Regions from separate parts of the Rhodococcus sp. P3_B8 genome, predicted to be linked through region 1. Evidence: riboswitches for the same ligand, from Rfam matches in the RefSeq annotation. Region 1 holds a riboswitch; the other holds the start of a gene.
What was found. A riboswitch is a leader RNA that binds a small molecule or an ion and turns the genes downstream of it on or off. The one in region 1 is predicted to bind thiamine pyrophosphate.
Positions count from the first base shown of each region.

Region 2: it holds a riboswitch for thiamine pyrophosphate, as region 1 does, so the genes downstream of both, AC1D1G_RS13610 (3-oxoacyl-ACP reductase) here and thiC (phosphomethylpyrimidine synthase ThiC) in region 1, are expected to answer to the same signal.

Region 1 covers NZ_JBFUGT010000037.1:36,875-42,183, forward strand. Annotated here, with positions in the region: gene AC1D1G_RS15580 (M20/M25/M40 family metallo-hydrolase) at 1-166, shown strand, start outside; gene AC1D1G_RS15585 (adenylate/guanylate cyclase domain-containing protein) at 219-1,073, shown strand; gene thiD (bifunctional hydroxymethylpyrimidine kinase/phosphomethylpyrimidine kinase) at 1,106-1,951, opposite strand; gene thiC (phosphomethylpyrimidine synthase ThiC) at 1,962-3,608, opposite strand; TPP riboswitch at 3,601-3,708, opposite strand; gene AC1D1G_RS15600 (GNAT family N-acetyltransferase) at 3,842-4,228, shown strand; gene AC1D1G_RS15605 (GNAT family N-acetyltransferase) at 4,330-4,692, shown strand; gene AC1D1G_RS15610 (hypothetical protein) at 4,785-5,309, shown strand, end outside.
Region 2 covers NZ_JBFUGT010000028.1:72,176-77,484, reverse strand. Annotated here, with positions in the region: gene AC1D1G_RS13620 (CitMHS family transporter) at 1-580, opposite strand, end outside; gene AC1D1G_RS13615 (LLM class flavin-dependent oxidoreductase) at 701-1,996, opposite strand; gene AC1D1G_RS13610 (3-oxoacyl-ACP reductase) at 1,998-2,762, opposite strand; TPP riboswitch at 2,811-2,915, opposite strand; gene AC1D1G_RS13605 (MarR family winged helix-turn-helix transcriptional regulator) at 2,988-3,440, shown strand; gene AC1D1G_RS13600 (organic hydroperoxide resistance protein) at 3,443-3,865, shown strand; gene AC1D1G_RS13595 (oxidoreductase) at 3,887-4,765, opposite strand; gene AC1D1G_RS13590 (CocE/NonD family hydrolase) at 4,806-5,309, opposite strand, start outside.

The DNA.
Region 1 (5,309 bases):
GAACTACCACAGCGCGACCGACACTCTCGAGAACGTGAACCGGGCCGCGCTCGCCAAGAATGCCGCCGCGGTCGCGTATGCCGTCGGGGTCTATGCGGAGTCGCTCGCCGGGCCGAACGGTGTCCCCACCGGCGCGGACCGGGAGAAGGCGCGGGCGGCGGAGTGATGTCCGATTCGACACGGGTTTGTGCATGTGACGCTGGGTTACCCTTACTCTCGTGAGCGACGACCCGGCCGAAGAGGACAGTGCCGAACTCGACGCTGCGCAGACACCGAAACGAGGCGACAAGGTTCTGGGCTGGATGGGATCGGTGAACCGGCAGCCACAGCTGATCGAAGGGCTGCGGAGGGTTCGTCGTGCGCTACCCGGCGATCCGGCGTTCGGCGATCCACTGTCGACGGCAGGCCCCGGCAGCGCACGGGCCATCGCCCGCGTCGCCGATCGCTTCCTCGACCACCAGCCGGGCGCGTCCCGCGAGATGAGCCTCGGCGCGCTGCAGGTGTGGCAGGCGCTGCTCGAGCGCACCGGACGCGGCCGGGGAACGCAGGAAGTGACCATCGTGTTCACCGACCTCGTCGGGTTCTCCAGTTGGTCGCTGCCCGCCGGTGACAGCGCCACCCTCGCCCTGCTGCGTGACGTCGCCCGAGCCGTCGAGACCCCCATCGTCGACCGCGGAGGACACGTGGTGAAACGCCTGGGGGACGGCGTGATGGCCGTCTTCCCCAGCCCGGACCGCGCGATCGACGCCGTCTTCGCCGCGCAGGAGGCGCTCGCGGAGGTGGAGGTGGACGGCTACCGCCCCCGGATGCGCGTCGGCATGCACACCGGGGTGCCCCGGCAGATCGGCAGCGACTGGCTCGGCGTGGACGTGACGATCGCGGCACGCATGATGGAACTGGGCGGCGACGGCAACGTGATGGCGTCGTCCGCCACGCTGGAGAGTCTGCAGCCGGGCACCCTCGACGAACTGGGTGTCGGCGTCAAACCGTGGCGACGCGCCTTCTTCGCCCCCGCGCCGAGCGGGGTGCCCTCCGACCTCGGTATCTGGCGGTTGCGGCTCCGCCGCCCGTGAGTACTTCTCAACCGCCGGACGTTAATAAGTACTCACGGGTGACGGAGTCGCCACAGTGGAGAGACGGGGCCGTGACCGGCACCCAGGTCGTACGACGCCTCCAGGCACTTGGTGACCCATTCCTTACCGAACGCCACCGCATCGGGCACGGACCACCCGTGGGCGAGCGCGCTCGCGATGGCGGCCGCGAGGGTGTCACCGCCGCCGTGGTCGTTGCCGGTGTCGATGCGGGGACTGCTGAACTCGAGGAACCTGTCGCCGTCGAACAGCAGATCGGTGCTCGACGCCGACGTCCGGAGATGCCCGCCCTTCACGATCGACCACTGCGCCCCGAGCGCGTGCAGCGCTTCGGCGGCGCGGCGTGCGGTCGCGTCGTCCACCACCTCGATGCCGGTGATCAACCGGATCTCGTCGAGGTTCGGGGTGACCACCGTGGCGATCGGGATCAGCGTGTTCCGCACGGCGTCCAGCGCCTCGGCGTGCAGGAGCGGATCGCCGTGCATCGACGCGCACACCGGGTCCACGACCAGCGGGACCGGTAGGTCGCGGCCGATCCCGACCTCGGTGCACACGGCGGCGACGGCCTCGATGATGGCCGTCGACGCCAGCATGCCCGTCTTCGCTGCCCCGACCCCGATGTCGTCGACGACGCACCGCACCTGCGCGGCCACCGTCTCCGGCGGAATCTCGTGGAAACCGCTGACGCCCACCGAGTTCTGCACCGTCACCGCGGCGACCGCGACGCATGCGTGGACGCCGCACAGCGCCATCGTCCGCGAGTCGGCCTGGATCCCGGCGCCACCGCCGGAATCGGTGCCTGCGATGGTGAGGACTCGGACGGGGGTCTGGCCGTCGGGGGTCAGGGGCAGCAGCTTCACGAAGGGGACCTTACCGATTCTCTGAGGTGACGGACTCGACGGGCAGATACACGCGACCACCTGCGTCGACGAACTCGCTCGACTTCTCGGCCATGCCCGCCTCGATGGCTTCGACCGAATCGAGTCCATGTTGCTGTGCGTACTCGCGCACGTCGGCGGAGATCCGCATCGAACAGAACTTCGGGCCGCACATCGAGCAGAAGTGGGCCGTCTTTGCCGGCTCGGCGGGCAGCGTCTCGTCGTGGAACTCCCGCGCGGTATCCGGGTCGAGGGACAGCGCGAACTGGTCGTGCCAGCGGAATTCGAACCGGGCCTTCGACAGCGCGTCGTCCCGCTCCTGCGCCCGCGGATGCTGCTTCGCGAGATCCGCCGCGTGCGCCGCGATCTTGTACGTGATGACCCCGGTCTTGACGTCGTCCCGATTCGGCAGTCCCAGGTGTTCCTTGGGTGTCACGTAGCAGAGCATCGCGGTGCCGGCCTGCGCGATCATCGCCGCGCCGATCGCGGACGTGATGTGGTCGTACGCCGGCGCGATGTCGGTGGCGAGCGGCCCGAGCGTGTAGAACGGCGCCTCCTCGCACAACTCTTCCTCGAGGCGCACGTTCTCCACGATCTTGTGCATCGGGACGTGCCCGGGGCCTTCGATCATCACCTGCACCCCATGGGATTTGGCGATCCTCGTGAGCTCGCCGAGGGTGCGCAGTTCCGCGAACTGGGCTTCGTCGTTGGCGTCCGCGATGGAGCCGGGACGCAGGCCGTCACCGAGCGAGAACGTGACGTCGTAGCGGTGGAGGATCTCGCACAGTTCGTCGAAGTGGGTGTACAGGAACGATTCCCGGTGATGGGCCAGACACCAGGCGGCCATGATCGACCCACCGCGGGAGACGATGCCGGTGACGCGGCGCGCGGTCAGTGGGATGTAGCGAAGCAGTACACCGGCGTGGACCGTCATGTAGTCGACGCCCTGCTCGCACTGTTCGATCACGGTGTTGCGGTAGATCTCCCATGTGAGCGCGGTCGGGTCGCCGCCGACCTTTTCGAGCGCCTGGTAGATCGGCACGGTTCCCACGGGCACGGGCGAATTGCGCAGGATCCATTCCCGTGTCTCGTGGATGTTCTTGCCGGTGGACAGGTCCATGATGGTGTCTGCACCCCACCGCGTCGCCCACACCATCTTCTCGACCTCTTCCGCGATCGACGACGTGACCGCGCTGTTGCCGATGTTCGCGTTGATCTTCACCGCGAACGCCTTGCCGATGATCATCGGCTCGAGTTCGGGATGGCAGCGGTTGGCCGGGATCACGGCGCGTCCCGTCGCGACCTCGGTGCGCACCGTCTCGGGTGAAACACCCTCGCGTGCAGCGCAATACTGCATCTCGGCGGTGACGACGCCGGCGCGAGCGGCGTCGAGTTGGGTGCCCTCCCGGCCGGCGATCCACGGTGCGCGCAGATGCGGCAATCCCGCTTCCAGGTCGATCGTGGCGTCCGCGTCGGTGTACGGACCCGACGTGTCGTACACGTCGAGGTGTTCACCGTTGGTGAGGTGTACGCGCCGGACCGGCACCCGGATGTCGTCGCCCGACAGCAGGTACTGCTTGGTGCTGCCCTCGATCGGTCCCGTGGTGACGGACGTGGCTGTAGATACGTGTGTGCTCATCGATGATGCTCCCTACGCCGGCATTACCCGGACAGGTTCGACGGTCGACGGCCCTAGCCGTCCTCTCAGCCCGCTGGTGCGAGCCCCCGTGGATGTGTAGTTGTCACACAAACTGTAACCGAGATCTCTGTGAGCAATCATTCGGGTGAAACTTGGACAGCGGTTCCCGGCATCGGTATAAAGGGTGATGAACATCACATTTCGATTACGACACATACCCCCAGGAGATAGCCATGCTGACAGACGCGCAGGTTGTGGACGTGATCGACAACGCCGATCAGAACCGATTCGAGCTACGCCTGAGTGGTGACCTCGTCGGGATCCTCGGGTATTTCGACCTCGCGGACACCCCGCCCGGCGCCGGTGCCGGCGTGGGCGTGGTGGCCGCTCGGCCGCCGGGCCCGAAGAGTCGAGGGCGGCAGGGGCCCGTGGTCTCGTTCATGCACACCGTGATCGTGGAGGACTTCGGCCACCGCGGACTCGCCGCCCTCATGGTGGGTCGCTCCCTCGACCTCGCCCGCGGGTACGGCTGGAAGGTCCGGCCCGTGTGCACGTACGTGCAGCGCTTCGTTTCGGCGCATCCCGAGTACCGCGACCTCGTCGTTCCGGTGGATGGCTGACTGCGGTCGGACCACGAATCGGGCACTCGTCGGCAACGAAACGGTTCCGGGAGCGGCGATTCCGCTCGCGAGGATGCCGCCTTACTGATTCCATGAGTGGCATGGATCACATTTCGAACAGTTCCGAGTCGTCGGGGAACATCACGGCCGCTGATGCTCGCGTGCTCGACAACCCTGCCCATGAACGATTCGATCTGTGGCTGGGGGACGAGTTGGTCGGCATCCTCGGCTACCGGGACGAGGACGACATTCCCGGATTCACCGCGAAGCCGGGCGAGGTGGTCGCGTTCATGCACACGGTCGTCAAGGAAGAGTTCGGTGGGCGCGGGCTGGCCGCGGTCCTCGTGGGCGAGGCGCTCGGCTCGGCGCGTCGGCGCGGCTGGAAAGTGCGTCCCATCTGCACGTATGTCCAGCGCTACTTGGCGCTAAATCCTGAGCACCTCGACGTCCTGGTTGCCGAGTAGCCCCACTCGCGAGAGCACTGCTCTTGCCATCTGCGACTTTGCTGTGAATACTGCTCTACATAGAGAGCGGTGCTCACAATGGAGGAGTCGTCATGACCGTGTCGGATCGGATCGAGAGTCGTACCGGGGTCGCACGGATCTGCGCCGCGGCGCTGTTCGCCCTCGCCGGCGTCCTGTTCGTCGTGTACCCCTTAGTGCGTCCCTACGCAGCGGGCGGGGCGCCGGACGGGCGGGCCGAGTTCGCCTCACCGTCGTGGCTCGTCGCACACCTCGCCGCGGTCGGCGGATTCATCGCGTTCGGGCTTGCGCTCGTCGCGCTCAGCGGACTGCTGAAAGGGACGGGCGGTGAACGGGCGGCGGTGGTCGCGGTGGCGGCGTCGTGGATCGGGACAGGGCTGACGCTGCCCTATTACGGGGCCGAAACGTTCGCGCTGCACGCCCTGGGCGGCAGCGACCTCGACGAGAATGCGGTCACAACCCTCACCGAAAGCGTGCGGATGGGGGCGGCGCAGGCGACGCTGTTCGCCACCGGTCTGCTCCTCGTCGCGGTCGGCGCAGCCGCTGCCGCCGTGGCGATCGCCCGGTCCCGGCTACTCGCCGGGTGGGCGGGGATCCCG
Region 2 (5,309 bases), on a different contig from region 1:
GCACGGCGAACAGCAGCACGACGAGCAGTCCGACCACCAGTGACGGGATCATCGGGACGAACACGTCCGACGGCGAGATACCCAGCGCAGCGGCGGCTCGGACCGTCGGTCCGCCCCAGGGGACGATGTTCATCGCGCCGTTCGCCAGGCCGGCGACCACCGTGAGGACCACGGGGCTGACCTTCAGCTTCATGTACAGCGGCAACAGCGCGGACGTCACAATGATGAATGTCGTGGATCCGTCACCGTCCAGCGACACCACCATCGCGAGCACCGCGGTGCCGACGACGAGCCGCATGGGGTCGTTGCGGACGAGCCGGAGGATGAGTTTCACCAGCGGGTCGAACAGGCCGACGTCGATCATGATTCCGAAGAAGATGATCGCGAAGAACAGCAACGCGGCCGTCGGTGCCAGCGCCTTGATTCCGTCGGTGATCATGTCGCCGATGCCGAGGCCCGCTCCGGCCGCGATCCCGAATGCGACTGGGACGGCGATCAACCCGACCACGGGAGTGGCCCGTTTGGACATGATCAAGAACATGAACACGGCCACCATCAGAAAGCCGAGTGCTACCAGCATTGCCACTCCTCGTCCGAACTCGCGTCGTGGTGTGATCGCGATAACAGCCAGTGTCGGGGGGAGGGACGCTCACAGTCACTGTTGCGTACTTAGAGAAGGTTGTGTTCTTTGTGGTGGCAACTACGGGCGCCCCCGGAGATGGTCGCGCAGAGTCTCTGTCTCATACTCCGCGCGGAACAGCCCACGCTTCTGCAGGACGGGGATCACCTCGTCGACGAAGTCTGCGAGGCCGTTCGGGTAGAGCGGCGGCATCAGGTTGAAGCCGTCGGCCCCGCCGCGGCGGAACCACGTTTCGATCTCGTCGGCGATCGATTCCGGGGTTCCGATCATGGTGCAGTGGCCACCGCCGGCCGCCAACGTGCCCAGCAGCGACCGCACGGTGGGACGGTCCTTCTCGATGATCCGCAGGATCGTGTCGTACCGGCCCTGCGGCCCGGTGAACTCCGACAGCGGCGGCAGCGCGGGAACGGGAGCGTCCAGTTCCCAGACACTGCAGTCCTGCTGGACGAACATCGACAACTGCGCCAGAGACTGTTCGACGGGCAGGAGCGCGTCGAGTTCCGCCTTCTTCCGCCGGGCCTCCTCGGTGGTCGAACCGACATAGGTCACGAGACCGGGCATCACGGTCACCGCGTCGGCGTCGCGGCCCGCCGCGCGGATGCGCCGCTTCACGTCGTCGTAGTAGCTCTGCGCGGCCGTGAGGTCGTAGGCGACGGCGTAGATGCCCTCGGCGCACCGGGCGGCCAGGTCGCGGCCCTGATCGGACGCGCCCGCCTGGAACAGCACGGGACGACCCTGCGGCGAGTGCGGCACGTTCAGCGGACCGTCCACGAGGAAATGCTTTCCCCGATGCTCGACCGGCTTCACCTTGGCCGGGTCCGCGAAGATGCCGTCCCGGTCGAGCACGAGCGCGTCGGGCGCCCACGAATCCCACAGGGCGAGTGCCACGTCGACGAATTCTGCGGCACGCGAATAGCGTTCGTCGTGCGGCGGCATCTCCTCGAGCCCGTGGTTGCGCGCTTCGGCGTCGAACATCGACGTCACCACGTTCCAGCCGGCGCGGCCGCCGCTGATGTGGTCGAGCGACGCCAGCATCCGGGCGGCGTGGAACGGTGTGTAGAACGTGGTGGACACCGTCGTCACCAGTCCGACCCGCTCCGTCGCCCGCGCCATCGCGGACAGCGCGGTGAGCGGTTCCAGGAACCACATGCCTCCGGACGCGGGGTCGCGCACCGAATGCCCGTCCGCGAAGAACACCGCGTCGAGGCAGCCCCGCTCCGCGGTCTGCGCCAACTCCTCGTAGTAGGCGATGTCGCAGAGTCGCTCCACCTGGGACGAGGGGTGCCGCCACGCGGCGCCGTGGTGCCCGCAGCTGTAGAGGAATGCGTTGAAGTGCAGTTGCCGGACGTCGGTCATGTCAGTCCTTGACCAGTCCGCCGTCGACGACGAGGTTCTGGCCGGTCACCGACCGCGACCACGGGGACGCGAAGAACAGCACCGCGTCGGCGAATTCGTCCGGGGTGGTGACGCGCTGCAGCGGGGTGCTCGCCGCGATGAGGTCGAATACCTCGTCGGGAGTGGCGGCGCTCGCGTCGGTGGTGCGGAGCAGCCCGCCCGAGACCATGTTGACGGTGATGCCGTCGGGACCGAGGTCGGCGGCGAGGGTGCGGGTCAGCGACAGCGCGGCGGCCTTGGCGGCCGTGTAGTCGTGGTACGGGACGACGGGGTTCTGGAACAGGTTGGTGCCGATGTTCACGATCCGGCCGAACCCGAGCGAACGCATGCCCGGCAGCGCGGCCTGCGTCGTGTGCAGCGTCGCCTTCACGCTGCCACGCAGCTGCGAGTCGAAGGACTCCCACGTGATGACGTCCGCCTTGTCGCGTGCGTCGCCGTTGAAGGAGAAGTCGGCGAGCGCGTTGTTGATCACCGTGGTCACCGGGGAGCCGAAGTGCTCCGCCGCCGCGGAGAACAGGGCGGCCACCTGTCCGGCATCGGTGACGTCGGCCCGGAGCGCGACCGCACGGTCCGCGCCCAGGGAGGCCGCGAGTTCTTCGGCCGCGTCCCGGCTGTTCCGGTAGTTCACGATCACCCGCGCGTTCTGCGCCGCGAACGACCGCACGATGGCGGCGCCGAGGCCCCGCCCACCGCCGGTCACCAGGACGATCTGCTTGTCGAGCTGCATGCTGTCACCTTCCGTTCGGTCGGCGACGAGACATCGGATGAGCGCATACGGGCGTCTCCGCGACATCCCTTCGCCGGCATTACCCAGTTCAGGTTCGACGGGTCTGTTCTCAGCCGTCCGGCTCGTCGCCGGGCAGCACCCCGTGTCACTGGCCAACAGTGTAAGCGCAATCACCGATTCCAGTTCTTGGTTGTGCACAACCTAGTTGTGTGCAACTATTCAGTGGTGACCGACAACCTCACCCTCGACCGCCAGGTGTGCTTCGCCCTGTACTCGGCTTCCCGGGCCATGACGGCGAGATACCGGTCGATGCTCGACTCGCTGGGAGTGACCTACCCGCAGTACCTCGTGCTGTTGGTGCTCTGGGAACGGGACGGCCGCGGAGTACGTGAGATCTGCGACGCCCTCGACCTCGACACCGGCACGCTGTCTCCACTGCTCAAGCGGCTCGAAACCCTGGGCCTGGTCGAACGCCGGCGCTCCTCGGCCGACGAGCGCCGGGTCGGGATCCATCTCACCGAGAAGGGTGCGGCCCTCCGCGCCGCCGCGGAGGGCATCCCCGCCGAACTCGCCGACTCGACGGGAATGGAGATCGACGAACTCGTCGCCCTCCGGGACACCCTGTCGCGGCTCACCGAGTCACTTCACAGCTTCACCACCCCTACAGGAGAGAAGTAACCATGAAGATCGTCTACACCGCCGAAGCCCTCGCGACCGGAGAAGGCCGCAACGGCCACGCTCGCACGTCCGACGGCAAGCTCGACCTGAACCTCGCGATCCCCACCGAGATGGGCGGGTCCGGCGACGGCACCAACCCCGAGCAGCTGTTCGCCGCCGGATACGCGGCCTGCTTCCACTCCGCGCTCCAGTTGGTCGGCCGTCAGGCGAAGGCGAACGTCGCCGACTCGGCCGTCGGCGCCCGCGTCGGCATCGGCCCGACGGACAGCGGCGGATTCGGTCTCGCCGTCACTCTCGAGGTTTCCCTGCCCCACCTGCCCCGCGCCGAGGCGCTCGAGTTGACCGAGAAGGCACACCAGGTGTGCCCCTACTCCAACGCCACCCGCGGCAACATCGACGTCACCCTCGAGGTCACCGAAGACTGAGCAACCCTGACGGGCGTCGCGTCACCCGAACGTGAACTCGACGCCCGTCAGGTCCTCCGACAGCGCCCACAGCGCCCGCGCGGTGTGCTCGTCCCGCGACTTCTTGTTGGAGCCCACCACCTTCGGATGGCCACGCTGCTCGAACAGGCCGTCCGGCCCGATGTAGCTGCCACCGATCACGTCGGATGCCGTTGCCGCGTACAGCATCGGCAGCGCCCCCATCTCCGCCGACTGCGCGAAGATCCGGTTGCCGACGGCCATCAGCTTGTCCTGCACCGACTCGGTGTGGGCCTGCAGATTGGTCGATGCGTAACCGGGGTGCGCGGCCACCGCTTTGACGGGTGACCCCGCCGCGGACAGCCTGCGCTGCAATTCGTACGTGAACAGCAGATTCGCGAGTTTCGACTGCCCGTAGGCGCTCCAGCGGTTGTACTTGCGGCGTTCCCAGTTGAGGTCGTCGAGGTGAACCGTTCCCGCCTGATGTGCCGCACTCGACATCGTGGCGACCCGATCGGTGATCTTGTCGAGCAGCAGGCCGGTCAACGCGAAGTGCCCGAGATGGTTTGTGCCGATCTGCATTTCGAATCCGTCGGCGGTCGTGCGCTGCGGAACCGCCATCACGCCGGCGTTGTTCACGAGCACGTCGACGGACTCGACGCCGGCGGCGAACTCGCGCACCGAGGCGAGGGCGGACAGATCGAGGCGGCGCACCTCGGCGTTGTCACCGATCGACCGTGCGACGACCTCCCCCTTGTGGGTGTTACGGCAGGCCAGCACGACGTGCGCCCCCGCCTTGCCCAGGGCCCGCGCGGCCACCTCCCCCAGACCACTGTTGGCGCCCGTGACGACGAACGTGCGGCCGCTCTGATCGACGATGTCCGAAGCTGTCCACTTGGTCATGGCGTCAACCCTACGGATCTCGGGAGTTGGCGTGAACGTTTCACCACGCCTGCGCTCCGACCAGCGGCAGATTGAGGAAACTCGGCCGATCCGGGGACAACGCGACGTGCTGCGGCTTCAGTTGGCTGTCGGCCAGAATCGGTCCGAGCGGCAGGTACCGGGGGACGCTGCCCGCGTACACGTCGACGCGCAGCCGGTGCCCCGGCGCGAGGACGGCGTCGGTGGGCACGAAGTTGATGTCCACTGGCGTCACTTCACCCGGCACCAGCGGCTGACGCGCGTCCACCGTCAGATAGTGGTGCGGTTCGGTGTAGTCTCCGTTCGCCGACTTGGTGCTCTTCGAATCGTCCACGGCCCGCATGGAAGCGGTGAGCGCACCATTGGTGAGCGGGGTCGACGTGCCGTCCGGTGCGACGTCGTTCAGTGTCACCGCCCAGAATCCGTCCGGGGCGTCGAGCACCGTTTCGAGGTGCAGATTGACCGGACCCGACAGCTCGGTCGGCTGCGCGACGGGGGCGCTGGTGAACGTCAGTCCCTCGGCCTC